Regions from separate parts of the Superficieibacter sp. BNK-5 genome, predicted to be linked through region 4. Evidence: predicted binding sites of a transcription regulator. Region 4 holds the regulator's gene; each other region holds the start of a gene.
What was found. Region 4 encodes PurR, which represses purine synthesis genes. Its sites were predicted from a motif close to CANGCAAACGTTTGCNTG; they were not measured.
Positions count from the first base shown of each region.

Region 1: ACMGGS_RS12620 (nucleoside-specific channel-forming protein Tsx) is a predicted target of PurR. The motif match lies at 1,143-1,160, and genes of this name have one in related genera.
Region 2: gltS (sodium/glutamate symporter) is a predicted target of PurR. The motif match lies at 2,240-2,257, and genes of this name have one in related genera.
Region 3: glyA (serine hydroxymethyltransferase) is a predicted target of PurR. The motif match lies at 2,337-2,354, and genes of this name have one in related genera.

Region 1 is NZ_CP179893.1:2,621,392-2,625,048, reverse strand. Features, by position in the region: gene nrdR (transcriptional regulator NrdR) at 1-195, opposite strand, end outside; gene ACMGGS_RS12625 (DUF3251 domain-containing protein) at 351-893, shown strand; gene ACMGGS_RS12620 (nucleoside-specific channel-forming protein Tsx) at 1,299-2,153, shown strand; gene secF (protein translocase subunit SecF) at 2,275-3,246, opposite strand; gene secD (protein translocase subunit SecD) at 3,257-3,657, opposite strand, start outside.
Region 2 is NZ_CP179893.1:1,460,302-1,463,958, reverse strand. Features, by position in the region: gene glpK (glycerol kinase GlpK) at 1-736, shown strand, start outside; gene gltS (sodium/glutamate symporter) at 833-2,035, opposite strand; gene xanP (xanthine/proton symporter XanP) at 2,309-3,657, shown strand, end outside.
Region 3 is NZ_CP179893.1:4,829,148-4,832,804, reverse strand. Features, by position in the region: gene cadC (lysine decarboxylation/transport transcriptional activator CadC) at 1-671, opposite strand, end outside; gene hmpA (NO-inducible flavohemoprotein) at 985-2,175, opposite strand; gene glyA (serine hydroxymethyltransferase) at 2,448-3,657, shown strand, end outside.
Region 4 is NZ_CP179893.1:3,829,694-3,833,350, forward strand. Features, by position in the region: gene ACMGGS_RS18305 (MFS transporter) at 1-1,130, opposite strand, end outside; gene ACMGGS_RS18310 (YnhF family membrane protein) at 1,295-1,384, opposite strand; gene purR (HTH-type transcriptional repressor PurR) at 1,683-2,708, shown strand; partial or broken gene punR (DNA-binding transcriptional activator PunR) at 2,713-3,639, opposite strand.

The sequences.
Region 1 (3,657 bases), 1.2 Mb from region 4:
CTTGTCTTCGTTGAACGGTTCGCGCACGTCGTTACTTTTTATCACGCGCGGCATGACCAGTTCAGCCACTTCAAAGGTGGTAAAACGTTCATTACATACCAGGCACTGTCGCCGACGGCGCACGGAAGATCCCTCACCCACCAGACGAGAATCAATGACTTTGGTATCTACGGCTAAACAAAATGGGCAGTGCATATCGCGTCCTGACGAGGGGTGAATGTGACATACAGTTTACCCTGAACTGGCGGGACTACAAAGGAAGAGCTTTTTTGAGACTATGGATCGATGGCAGACGCGCCATTATCCTCTACCATAATGACAATAATTGTCCTTTTGAAGGGATCGACACGATGACAAGACGTTATTTGAAAGTGTTTGCGCTGGGAAGCCTGTTTGCTCTGACCGCCTGCGCACCGCAAAGTGAAGTTCGCCAGTTGCATCAGAGCGTCAGTACGCTCAATAAAGAGATGACGCAACTCAATCAGGAAACGGTAAAAATTACCCAGCAAAATACGCTGAATAAAAAATCGGCCAGCGGCGTCTACCTGCTGCCGGGAGCGAATACGCCAGCCCGCCTGAATAGCCAGATTGGGATGCTGCGTATGTCGCTGGCCAACATCGCTCCGAACGCAGACGGTACGCGCGTCACGCTGCGGATTCAGGGGGAGTCTGCCGATCCTTTACCGGCCTTCAGCGGCACGGTTGAATGGGGACAAATTCAGGGTACGACGCAGGATTATCAGGAAGTTAACGTTCAGAACCAGCTGATCAATGCTCCGGCCAGCACCCTGGCACCAAGCGACGTTGATATTCCGCTCCAGCTTAACGGCATTACACCTGAGCAATTAGGTTTCGTTCGAATCCATGATATTCAGCCTGCGCCGCAACCCTGATAACGCACTGTAAGCCGCCAGGTTCAGAATAATAGCCCCAACCCGACGCAGCTCTCGGGTTGGGGCTTTTACCGGCGGTCCTGTTCCTGCTTGTCCTCACCAGACGCTGTCGTCATCTGCTTCTTCTCGCCATCATTTTTCTGCTCACTGATGCGTCGTTACCATCACTCATACTTATTTAAACCCGGTAAAGATTGGCAACAAAGCCGCTTATCAGTACAATCGCCGCCGTTAATGTACGCAAACGTGAACGCAATCGATTACGTGTGTGACAGGAATGTGAAACAACACATATTTTTGTGAGCAATGATTCTTATAATAGGCACCACAGAAATTCGAAATATTTAGTAACGCGCAGTCATCTTTTTCATTCCCGTCAGGGATTTTTCAAACAGTGGCATAACTATGAAACATACAATTCTTGCAGCAGGCGCAGTGCTGGCGCTCTCTTCTGGCTTCACCGCTCAGGCAGCCGACGCGGAAAAACCGCAGTTCCTCTCCGACTGGTGGCATCAGAGCGTCAACGTGGTCGGCAGCTATCACACCCGCTTTGGGCCAGCGTTACGTAACGATACCTATCTGGAATACGAAGCGTTCGCTAAGAAAGACTGGTTTGACTTCTACGGCTACGTGGATGCGCCGCGTTTCTTCGGCGGTGACGGCGATTCACGCGGCATCTGGAACCACGGTTCGCCACTGTTTACCGAAATCGAACCGCGTTTTTCAATTGATAAACTGACCAACTCCGACCTGAGCATTGGCCCGTTCAAAGAGTGGTACTTCGCCAACAACTATATCTACGATATGGGCCGTAACGAGGCGGGTCGTCAGAGCACGTGGTACATGGGTCTGGGTACGGACGTGGAAACCGGTCTGCCGATTGGCCTTAATCTGAACATTTATGCCAAGTATCAATGGCAAAACTACGGTGCCTCTAACGAAAACGAGTGGGATGGCTACCGCTTCAAAATTAAATACTTTGTACCGATCACCGACGTCTGGGGCGGCCACCTGAGCTACATCGGCTTCACCAACTTTGACTGGGGTTCAGATCTGGGCGACGATCAGTATCGCACCAGCAATTCCATCGCTTCCAGTCACGTTCTGGCACTGAACTACGATCACTGGCACTACTCTGTGGTCGCGCGTTACTTCCACAACGGTGGTCAGTGGAACGATGGCGACCAGCCGGTATGGCAGGCAGAGCCGATCAAGTCTAACGGCTTCGGCTGGTATCTGGTTGCAGGGTATAACTTCTAATAACAACGCATGTTAAAAAGCCGATCTGAAGATCGGCTTTTTTATTTATACCTCGCGTCCTGAGCTTAACGCATAAAAAAGCCCGGCACAGCGCCGGGCTTTTTTGATCGTAAAACGACCGTTACGGCAGAAGCGACGGCTGATCCGCCCCTTCTTTCTCGACTTTCTGCTGGAGCATATGCTCGCGCTTCATACCCAGTTTCAGCGCCAGCGCCGAAGCCACGTAGATTGACGATGCGGTACCGATGGAAACACCGATCAGCATGGTCAGCGAGAAGCCTTCCAGTACCGGACCACCGAAGAGGTACAGCATCAGAATAACCACCAACGTTGTACCGGAGGTAATCAACGTACGGTGCAGCGTCTGGGTCAGCGACACGTTAAAGATTTCGTAAGGCGTCCCGCGACGAATCTTGCGGAAGTTTTCACGAATACGGTCAGATACCACGATGCTGTCGTTCAGTGAGTAACCGATAACCGACATTAACGATGCAACGATGGTCAGGTCAATCTCAATATGGAACAGCGACAGGATCCCTAAGGTGATGATCACGTCGTGCGCCAGCGCGATAACCACCCCTGCCGCCAGTCGCCACTCGAAGCGGAAACCGACATATACAAGGATGGAGATCAGCGCCACCATCAGCGCCATCGCACCGGTTTGCGCCAGATCGGCACCGACGCTCGGCCCGACGAATTCAATGCGCTTAACCGCCGCGTTCTGGCTGGTGGCTTCATTGATGACGTTCAGCACCTTGCTGCCCAGTACCTGCCCGCCGTTTTCACCTTCGGTTGGCGGCATGCGCACCATAATGTCGTGGCTGCTACCAAAGTTCTGCAACTGCGGCTCTTCAAAGCCCGCCTTTTGCAGCGCTTCGCGCATCACGTCCATATCCGCCGGTTTTTCCAGGGTGATTTCAATAACGGTACCGCCGGTGAAATCGAGACCCCAGTTAAAGCCGCGCACGCCCATAATGACAATGGCCGCCACCAGCAACAAACCGGAGATGCCGAAAGCCCAGTAGTCCCAGCGCATAAAGTCGTAGACTTTACGGCCGTGGTTCAATTGTTCAACACTATATTCCTGTGCCACATCGCACTCCTCAGATTGACAGCTTGTTGACGCGTTTGCCGCCATACAACAGGTTTACGATGGCACGCGTACCGACAATCGCGGTAAACATCGACGTCGCCACACCAATACCGGTAGTGATCGCGAACCCTTTAATGGCCCCGGTGCCTACGGCATAGAGGATCAGAACTTTAATCAACGTGGTAATGTTCGCATCAAAGATGGAGCTGAACGCGCCGGCATAGCCTTCGTGGATCGCCTGCTGCACCGAACGTCCGTTGCTTAACTCTTCTTTGATACGCTCGTTGATCAGTACGTTAGCATCCACCGCCACCGCAAGGGTTAGGACGATACCCGCGATACCCGGCATACTCAGCGTCGCGCCCGGCAGCAGCGACATGATACCGACGATCAGCACCAGGTTCGCCACTA
Region 2 (3,657 bases), 2.4 Mb from region 4:
AGGGATGGCGAAAAATACCTACGGCACCGGCTGCTTTATGCTGATGAACACCGGGGAAAAAGCGGTCGCCTCTGAGCATGGTCTGCTGACCACCATCGCCTGCGGCCCGCGCGGCGAGGTCAACTATGCGCTGGAAGGCGCGGTGTTTATGGCAGGCGCATCTATTCAATGGCTGCGCGATGAAATGAAACTGATCAGCGATGCCTTTGACTCCGAATATTTCGCCACTAAAGTGCAGAATACCAACGGCGTCTATGTGGTTCCCGCCTTTACCGGTCTGGGCGCGCCTTACTGGGACCCGTATGCTCGTGGTGCGATCTTCGGCCTGACTCGTGGCGTGAATTCCAATCACATTATCCGCGCGACCCTTGAATCCATCGCTTTCCAGACCCGCGACGTGCTGGAAGCGATGCAGGCGGACTCCGGCATTCGTCTTCACGCGTTGCGCGTGGACGGCGGCGCGGTTGCCAATAATTTCCTGATGCAGTTCCAGTCCGACATTCTGGGCACCCGCGTGGAGCGTCCGGAAGTGCGTGAAGTGACCGCGCTGGGCGCGGCCTATCTGGCCGGTCTGGCGGTAGGCTTCTGGCAGAATCTGGATGAGCTACAGGAAAAAGCGGTGATTGAACGCGAGTTCCGTCCTGGCATCGAAACCACCGAGCGTAACTACCGTTACAGCGGCTGGCGAAAAGCGGTGAAACGCGCGATGGCGTGGGAAGATCACGACGAAGGATAAGATTTTCAAAAGTAACCCCGGTAAGCGTCGCGCCACCGGGGAGAATTTCCGGGTAATGGCTAACGCCTTACCCGGTTACCTGAACTGCAGGCGGTATCAGCTAAACATCGGCATCATCAGGAACAATTTAATCACTAATGCGTTGACGATATCGATAAAAAACGCGCCGACCATCGGCACCACCAGAAATGCCATATGCGACGGCCCAAAACGTTCGGTGATGGCCTGCATGTTGGCGACGGCAGTCGGTGTCGCGCCAAGACCAAAACCGCAGTGTCCGGCAGCCAGCACGGCGGCATCATAGTTTTTCCCCATCATCCGCCAGGTCACAAACACCGCAAAAAGCGCCATTGCCAGCGTTTGTACCGCCAGGATGGCGAGCATCGGCAGCGCCAGCGATGCCAGTTCCCAGAGCTTCAGGCTCATCAACGCCATTGCCAGAAACAGCGACAGGCAGACGTTGCCCAGCACCGAAACCGCGCGTTCAAATACCCGATAAAAACCCATTAACGCCAGGCCGTTGCTGAGCAGCACGCCAATAAACAGCACGCAAACAAAGGTTGGTAGCTCCAGCGCGGTTCCCGCTAACAGTTTCGCAATCACTTTCCCCAACGTCAGACAAATCGCGATCAGCGCGATGGACTCGATTAACACCAGTGAGGTGATCATGCGTCCGACATCGGGCTTTTCGAAGGCGGTCGGGGTGGCTAAATCATCAGGCGTGCCGTCCGGCGTGGGCGAGTGTTTGACCAGAAAACGCGCCACTGGCCCGCCAATCAGCCCGCCCAGCACCAGACCGAAGGTAGCGCAGGCCATCGCCACTTCGGTCGCGCTGGTGAAACCGTAACGCTCGGAGAAGAGTTTGCCCCACGCCGCCCCGGTGCCGTGCCCGCCGGAAAGCGTGATCGACCCGGCAAGCAGCCCCATCAGCGGGTCCAGACCCAGCGCTTTTGCCATACCGATGCCGATGGCGTTTTGCATCACCAGCAGCCCCACCACGGCAATCAGAAAGATGCCCACCACTTTGCCGCCCGCTCGCAGGCTGGCAATGTTAGCGTTAAGGCCAATGGTGGCAAAAAAGGCCAGCATGAGCGGATCTTTCAGACTCATATCAAAGTCGATTTCCCAGCCCATGCTTTTTTTCAGCACCAGCAATGCCAGCGCTACCAGCAGGCCGCCTGCGACCGGTTCAGGAATGGTGTATTTTTCAAAGAAGGGGACCGTATGGACCAGTTTACGCCCTAACAGCAGCACCAGGGTGGCGGCTACCAGCGTCGATAATGTATCAAGGTAGAACATAACTTAAGCTCCTTAATCAACGCATGATCCATTCATACGCGACAAATTTCCCATGTCGTCATGGCCTCATCATGAGGTAAGGGACCGATTGTAAGCAATAATGTGACCAAAGTGACAAAAAAGTGAGAATGAAGCCCTTTCGGCTGTCTGTTAGTACAAAAAGTTATGACGCCGTATAGTGCATAACTTTTTATGGCCGCCCTGCAAGCAACCGTTTGCTTTTACCTGTCAGTCGGCTAAAATCCCCCCTTTTCCACCGCGGGATTGCCTCTGATGTCTGCTCACACCGTCGAATCTGAACACGCGCAACCGATTGCTCCTGTGCAGAATAGCGAATTGATTTACCGCCTCGAAGATCGTCCTCCCCTGCCCCAGACCATGTTTGCCGCCTGCCAGCACCTGCTGGCGATGTTCGTTGCGGTCATCACCCCTGCGCTGCTGATTTGTCAGGCGCTGGGATTACCGGCAGAGGATACCCAGCACATCATCAGCATGTCGCTGTTCGCGTCCGGTGTGGCTTCCATCATTCAGATTAAAGCCTGGGGGCCGGTCGGCTCCGGGCTGCTCTCGATTCAGGGCACCAGCTTCAACTTTGTCGCCCCGCTGATCATGGGCGGCACGGCATTAAAAACCGGCGGTGCGGACGTTCCGACCATGATGGCGGCGCTGTTTGGCACCCTGATGCTGGCAAGCTGTACTGAAATGGTCATCTCCCGCATTCTGCATCTGGCGCGCCGCATTATTACCCCGCTGGTCTCCGGCGTGGTGGTGATGATTATCGGGCTGTCGCTGATTCAGGTTGGCCTGACCTCCATCGGCGGTGGCTTTGCCGCGATGAACGATCACACGTTCGGCGCGCCGAAAAACCTGCTGCTGGCGGGCGTGGTACTGGCGGTCATCATTCTGCTAAACCGTCAGCGCAACCCGTACCTGCGCGTCGCCTCGCTGGTGATTGCGATGGCGGCTGGCTATCTGCTGGCCTGGTTTATGGGCATGCTGCCGGAAGGCAACGCGCCAACCAACAGCCCGCTGATCATGGTGCCGACGCCGCTATATTACGGCCTTGGTATTGACTGGAACCTGCTGTTGCCGCTGATGCTGGTGTTTATGATCACCTCGCTGGAAACTATCGGCGATATCACCGCTACCTCCGACGTCTCCGAGCAGCCAGTCTCCGGCCCGCTGTATATGAAGCGTCTGAAAGGCGGCGTGCTGGCGAACGGTCTGAACTCGTTTGTCTCTGCCGTCTTTAATACCTTCCCCAATTCCTGCTTCGGGCAAAATAACGGCGTGATCCAGTTGACCGGCGTTGCCAGCCGCTATGTCGGTTTTGTGGTGGCGCTGATGCTGATCGTGCTCGGCCTGTTCCCGGCAGTGAGTGGTTTTGTGCAGCATATCCCGGAACCGGTGCTGGGCGGCGCAACGCTGGTAATGTTTGGCACCATCGCCGCCTCCGGCGTGCGCATTGTCTCCCGCGAGCCGCTGAACCGCCGCGCCATCATGATTATCGCCCTGTCGCTGGCCGTCGGTCTTGGCGTCTCTCAGCAGCCGCTGATCCTGCAATTTGCCCCGGACTGGGTGAAAAACCTGCTCTCCTCCGGCATCGCTGCAGGCGGCATTAC
Region 3 (3,657 bases), 1.0 Mb from region 4:
AAGGTGTTAAGCGACGTGGTGATAAGCCCGCCGAGTCCAATGGCATAGGCCTTCTGCGAAACCCAGTTATTACAGGAGTTGCCGCCGTCAAAACGCACATCGATATCGCGGGGATTCAACAGTAGCCGTGATTTGGTTACCGCCGGGTGGTGATGAATAACCGACATCAAAATCAGCGCCATCAGCGCGCTTAGCGAGAGCAGGAACAAAAGCCAGGTGCCGAGACGGGATTTTCTCGTTTTGACAGGAGAAAGTGGCGTGGTCGGCGAGGGCACGGGCGCGGCAGGCAATTCTCCAGGCGCAGCGGGGGCAGGGGGTGGCGGAAGTGCGTTCGCGATTTCCGTCTCGTCGGGCCAGACCACCGATGCGGTCAGTTTGTAACCCCGCTTGGGAACGGTGACGATATATTCAGGACTGTGTTCATCGCCGTCTCGCAGCGATTTGCGAAGTTCGGAAATGCTCTGGGTAACAACGTGGTTGGTGACAATCGTCCGCATCCATACGTTATCAATAATGTTATCGCGGCTGAGGACTTCATCCGGGTGCTGAGCGAAGTACATGAGAAGGTCGATTAAACGTGGTTCGAGGGTAATCTGACGTCCCTGACGACTGATTTGATTAACCGAAGGCGTGACCAGCCATTCCCCGACGCGGACAACAGATTGCTGCATAAAGTCGCTCTAACGAATCAATAGAAACGTTAATAATAACACGCTTTGCCGGCCCATATTTCTGCCAGACGGCAACCTTAAGGGCAAAATGATCGTCGCAAGTCTGGCAAGTGAGAGGCGCTTACAGCAATTCAGATTGATGACAAACGTTATACCGTGGAGTTATGCCTGGCGGCGCTTCGCTTGCACAGGCCTACGGGAGTGAGTAACTTCTTGATATTGATGCTTTTCGTAGGCCGGGTAAGGCGAAGCCGCCACCCGGCAAAACGGCGTACAAAATAGCAAAACCCGGTTTGTCATTAACCTCAGGCGCTTACAGCACCTTATGCGGGCCGAAACATTCGTAGTGAATGTGGTCTTTTGCCACGCCCAGTTCGATCAGCTGTTGCGCGGCGAACTGCATAAATGCCACCGGACCACAGAGATAATACTGGCTTTCAGCATCGCTCAGTGTCCCTTTCAACTGACGCAGATTCATCAAACCTTCGCTATTAAAACGCGCCGCCTGGCGGTCTGCTTCGGTCGGCAGGCGATACCAGATATGGGCGTTAAACTGCGGCAGGGCATTGCCCAGCGCCATCACCTCGTCGGTAAACGCGTGAACGTCGCCGTTTTCCGCCGCGTGATACCAGTTAACCGGCGCGGGATGCTTGCTTTGGGCGAGCGTATCAAGCATCGCCAGCATCGGCGTTTGCCCCACGCCTGCGGAGATAAGCGTCACCGGCGTCTGTGGCGCAACGTGCATAAAGAAATCACCCGCAGGCGCGGCGAGATAGACGACATCGCCAACGTTCGCTTCATTATGCAGCCAGGTAGAAACCTGCCCGCCCGCCTCGCGTTTGACCGCGATGCGATAGCGCTTGTCGTCGCCTTTACGCGTCAGCGAATACTGACGAATCTCCTGGTACGGAAAATCTTTTGGCTTCAGCCAGACGCCGAGGTACTGGCCTGGCTGGTAATCGGCGACCGGACCGCCGTCGACTGGTTCAAATTCGAAGCTGGTGACCAGGCTGCTGCGTGGCGTTTTATCGACGATGCGAAACGCTCGCGTGCCTTTCCAGCCGCCGGTTTTGCTGGCGTGCTCCTGATACAGCTCGGCTTCGCGATTAATAAAGACGCCTGCCAGCACGCCGTAGGCTTTGCCCCACGCGTCCAGCACTTCCTGACCAGGGCTGAGCATCTCATCCAGGGTGGCCAGCAGATGCTCGCCGACGATATCGTACTGCTCCGGCTTGATCTGGAAGCTGGTGTGCTTCTGGGCGATTTTCTCAACCGCTGGCAGCAGCGCCGGGAGGTTATCAATATTACTGGCGTAGGCGGCGATGGCATTAAATAGCGCTTCGCGCTGGTCGCCGTTACGCTGGTTGCTCATATTGAAAATATCTTTAAGTTCTGGATTGTGGTCAAACATGCGATCGTAAAAATGCGCGGTCAGTTTGGGGCCGGTTTCCAGCAGCAGGGGAATGGTGGCTTTCACCGTAGCGATGGTTTGGGAATCAAGCATGGCAACGTCCTTCTTTATAATATGTATTTCAAATGCATCTTATAAAAATAACCTTATCATGTAAATGGTTCTTTGCGACGTGAAAAATCCGCATCTTAAGCCTGAAAAGAATTCCATTGCCGGGCGTAAGCTTTTTAGTGCACAAACCCTGATATGACGCCATGCCAATCGTTTGCGTAAAATCGTTTGTCAAGACCTGTTATCGCGATGGCAATCGGTTATACTGTCCGCCGTTGCCCAATTTTAATTGTTAGCTGAGTCAGGAGATGCGGATGTTAAAGCGTGAAATGAACATTGCCGATTATGATGCCGAACTGTGGCAGGCGATGGAGCAAGAAAAAGTACGTCAGGAAGAGCACATTGAACTGATCGCCTCCGAGAACTACACCAGTCCGCGCGTAATGCAGGCGCAGGGCTCTCAGCTGACCAACAAATACGCTGAAGGTTATCCGGGCAAACGTTACTACGGCGGTTGCGAGTATGTGGATATCGTTGAACAACTGGCGATTAACCGCGCGAAAGAACTGTTCGGCGCAGATTACGCCAACGTTCAGCCGCACTCCGGCTCTCAGGCTAACTTCGCGGTCTATACTGCACTGCTGCAACCGGGCGATACCGTGCTGGGTATGAACCTGGCGCAGGGCGGTCACCTGACTCACGGCTCTCCGGTTAACTTCTCCGGTAAACTGTACAACATCATTCCTTACGGTATCGATGAGTCCGGTAAAATTGACTACGAAGACATGGCGAAGCAGGCGCAGGAACACAAACCTAAGATGATTATCGGCGGCTTCTCTGCTTACTCCGGCGTGGTTGACTGGGCGAAAATGCGTGAAATCGCCGACAGCATCGGTGCCTGGCTGTTCGTCGATATGGCGCACGTCGCAGGACTGATTGCCGCAGGCGTTTACCCGAACCCGGTTCCGCATGCGCACGTTGTGACCACTACTACGCACAAAACGCTGGCCGGCCCGCGTGGCGGCCTGATTCTGGCGAAAGGCGGCGACGAAGATCTGTACAAAAAACTGAACTCTGCCGTATTCCCCAGCGCTCAGGGTGGCCCGCTGATGCATGTTATCGCGGCGAAGGCCGTGGCGCTGAAAGAAGCGATGGAGCCAGAGTTTAAAGTTTACCAGCAGCAGGTAGCGAAAAACGCCAAAGCGATGGTAGACGTGTTCCTGAACCGCGGCTACAAAGTGGTGTCTGGCGGTACTGAAAACCACCTGTTCCTGCTGGACCTGGTAGATAAAAACCTGACCGGTAAAGAAGCGGACGCCGCCCTGGGCCGCGCCAACATCACCGTCAACAAAAACAGCGTGCCGAACGATCCGAAAAGCCCGTTCGTGACGTCCGGTATCCGTATCGGCTCTCCGGCGGTCACTCGTCGCGGCTTCAAAGAAGCGGAAGTGAAAGAGCTGGCCGGCTGGATGTGTGACGTGCTGGACAATATCAATGATGACGCCGTTATCGAGCGCATCAAAG
Region 4 (3,657 bases):
GCGGAAAAGAACACCACCAGCAGTGCCAGACCCGCAATAATTGCCCCCATTACCGGAACAAAACTATACCCCAGCCCGCCGGAGATCACCGCTCCACCGGCCATCGCCCCTAAAGCATTGCCGAGATTAAACGCCCCGATATTCACCGACGAGGATAAGCCCGGCGCTTCGCTGGCCACGCGCATGACGCGCATTTGCAGCGGGGGAACCACAGCAAATGTCGCGGCACCCCATACCAGCATACTGAACGCCGTGCCAAACTCATTGCGTGCCAGCAGCGGGATCGCCAGCATGATCGCAATCAACAGCAGCAGAAAACCTTTCAACGTGGCATTCACTGACCGATCGGCAAACTTCCCGCCAAGATAATTGCCGATGGAGACCCCAATCCCCACCAGTACCAGCATCGCGGTGACAAAAAGCGGCGTCGCGGCAGACAGGCTATACAGAACCGGAGCGATATAGGTGTAGAGGGTAAACATCGCCCCGGCCCCCAGCACGGTCGTCAGCAGCGCGCTAAGAACCTGCGGGCGCAGCAGCACCGTCAGTTCCTGCCGCACGTTGGGTCGCTCTCCTGCACTGCCCTTCGGCAGCGAGAACCACAGGCTCAACATGGCGATAACCCCCAGACCCGCAGTTACAAAAAAGGACATTCGCCAGCCAATCGCTTCACCCAGCCAGGTCGCCGCCGGAACGCCGCCGATGTTAGCAATGGTGAGTCCCATAAACATGGTCGCGACGGCGCTGGCCTGTTTATGTTTTGGCACCACGCTTGCGGCAACCACTGACCCCAGACCAAAGAACGCACCGTGGTTAAGGCTGGTAACAATACGGGAAAGCATCAGGGTGGTGTAATCAGGCGCAATCGCTGAGAGCACATTGCCGAGGGTAAAAATCGCCATCAGAAAAATCAACGCGTTACGCCGGGCGCGGTGGGATAACAGTAACGTCATGATCGGCGCACCAACCATCACGCCAATCGCATAGGCGCTGATGAGCATACCGGCGGTTGGAATAGAAACATCCACCCCTCTGGCAATCGTGGGCAATAACCCCATCGGAGAAAACTCAGTGGTGCCGATACCAAACGCACCGATAGCCAGCGCCAGCAGGGGAAAATTAACTTTCATGAACAGACTCCGTTTTGGCCGCCATCACCATGACACGACGCAAAGAAGCCAAAAGCATGACATTAATCACAAAAAAACAAAAGTGAGGCAAAATGCAAAAGCGTTTTGCTGATAAGTGCAAAATCGGAGAAGGGGCTGAGGGAGAAGGCTCTCCCCCGGATAACTCAATGTAATACGGCAACCAACGCGCTGGCGACGATCAAACCCAGCACAATAATGGTCGTTACCAGAGAAAACTTAAGATCGGCACTCATCAATTTTTACTCCTTGTTATGACCCTGCGAAAAGTGAGCCTGTTCATTTTTACACACTTAAGGACGAAAATCTTGCAGGATTTAGATTGATATACATTTTTTCTCTTTCCCTTTTCATCAGGATCGGCCAAAATTCCACGCTTAATTATAAGCGTACCAGCCATTGACCCCCACCTGACGTTCTGTGTCGTTTTCCCGACCTAAAGCAATGCTCACAAAATTGCGCCAGGGGTGTGTGAAGGCAAACGTTTACCCTCCCATTTGCAGGCGTTCAGGCCAGGGTCCGGAGTAAGATGTAATGGCAACAATTAAAGATGTCGCGAAACGCGCAAACGTTTCCACTACAACTGTGTCACACGTTATCAACAAAACCCGTTTTGTTGCTGAAGATACGCGTAATGCAGTGTGGGCGGCAATAAAGGAACTTCACTATTCTCCCAGCGCGGTTGCGCGCAGCCTGAAGGTTAATCATACCAAGTCGATTGGCCTGCTGGCGACCAGCAGCGAAGCGGCCTATTTTGCCGAAATTATTGAAGCGGTTGAAAAAAGCTGCTTCAAGAAAGGCTATACCCTGATCCTCGGCAACGCATGGAACGATATTGAAAAACAGCGCGCCTATTTGTCGATGATGGCGCAAAAACGCGTCGATGGCCTGCTGGTCATGTGCTCTGAATATCCCGAATCGCTATTAAGCATGCTCGAAGAGTATCGTCACATTCCGATGGTGGTGATGGACTGGGGCGAATCAAAAGCGGACTTTACCGACTCGGTGATTGATAATGCCTTTAAAGGTGGCTATATGGCCGGGCGTTATCTGATCGAACGCGGCCATCGTGATATCGGTATTATTCCAGGCCCGCTGGAGCGTAATACCGGTGCCGGACGTCTGGCCGGGTTTATGAAAGCGATGGACGAAATCCAGGTGAAGATCCCCGAGCAGTGGATCGTGCAGGGTGATTTCGAACCGGAATCCGGCTATCAGGCGATGCAACAGATCCTTAATCAGTCCCCTCGCCCGACCGCCGTCTTCTGCGGGGGCGATATCATGGCGATGGGGGCATTATGTGCCGCCGACGAGATGGGCCTGCGCGTGCCGCAGGATATTTCAGTGATTGGCTACGATAACGTGCGCAACGCGCGTTTCTTTACGCCGGCGCTGACGACCATTCACCAGCCGAAAGATTCCCTCGGCGAAGCCGCGTTTAATACCCTGCTGGATCGCATTGTGAATAAGCGCGTTGAATCAAAATCCATTGAGGTTCACCCTCGCCTGATTGAACGCCGCTCGGTAGCCGACGGTCCGTTCGTCGACTACCGCCGTTAAGTTAACCTGCGGGAGCCGTTTCTTCCGGGTCCCGCAGCCACTCTTTATTCAGCGTTTCGCTATCCCCCAAATACTCCAGCAGCCATCCTAACGCAGGCGAGATATCGCTCTGCTGCCAGGTTAAGCAGCAGGCCGCATCAGGAAACGGGTTCTCAAGGACCAGCGCTGTCCAGTCGCCTGAATCGGTCCATGGCCGGGCAAAATGTGAAGGCACCATCGCCGCACACAGACCCGCCGAGATGCAGGTCGCTGATGACTCCCAGTCTGGCACCACGACCCGCTTTTGATTGTCCAGCAGCCAGGTCGTGCGTTTTGGCAACGAGCGCGAGGTATCTTCACGAACCAGGGAAGGCCAGTTGCGTAATTCATCGTCGCTTAACGGCCCCGGCTGTTTGGCCAGGGGATGATCGCAGGCGACAACGCAATTCCAGCTCAGCATCCCCATATCCCGGAACGCGTAGCGCCCCCCGACCGGGATGGCCTGGGTTGCGCCGATAGCCAGTTCAACCCGCCCATCGGCCAGCGCATCCCACACGCCGTTAAACACTTCCTGAAAAACAATCAGCTCGACATCAGGAAAATGGCGGTAGAAATCGACAATCATTTGCCGGGTACGCTCGGGCCTGACGATGTTATCAACGGCAATGGGAAGCTGGCTGCGCCAGCCATTCGCGATTTGCTGGCACTGCTGACGGGTGATCAGCATTTTTTTGATAACAGTGCGTCCTTCTTTCAAAAACCAGCTGCCCGCAGGGGTTAACTCCACATCGCGATGCCGCCGCTCAAACAGCGGCACACCCAGCCACTCTTCCATCTGACGCACGGTGTAACTGATTGCTGACGGGACACGATGCAACTCCTGCGCCGCTGCGCTAAAGCTGCCGTTGCGGGCAACCGCATCAATCACTTCGAGGGAATATTCTGACCACATTTTCTGCCTGCAAATTTT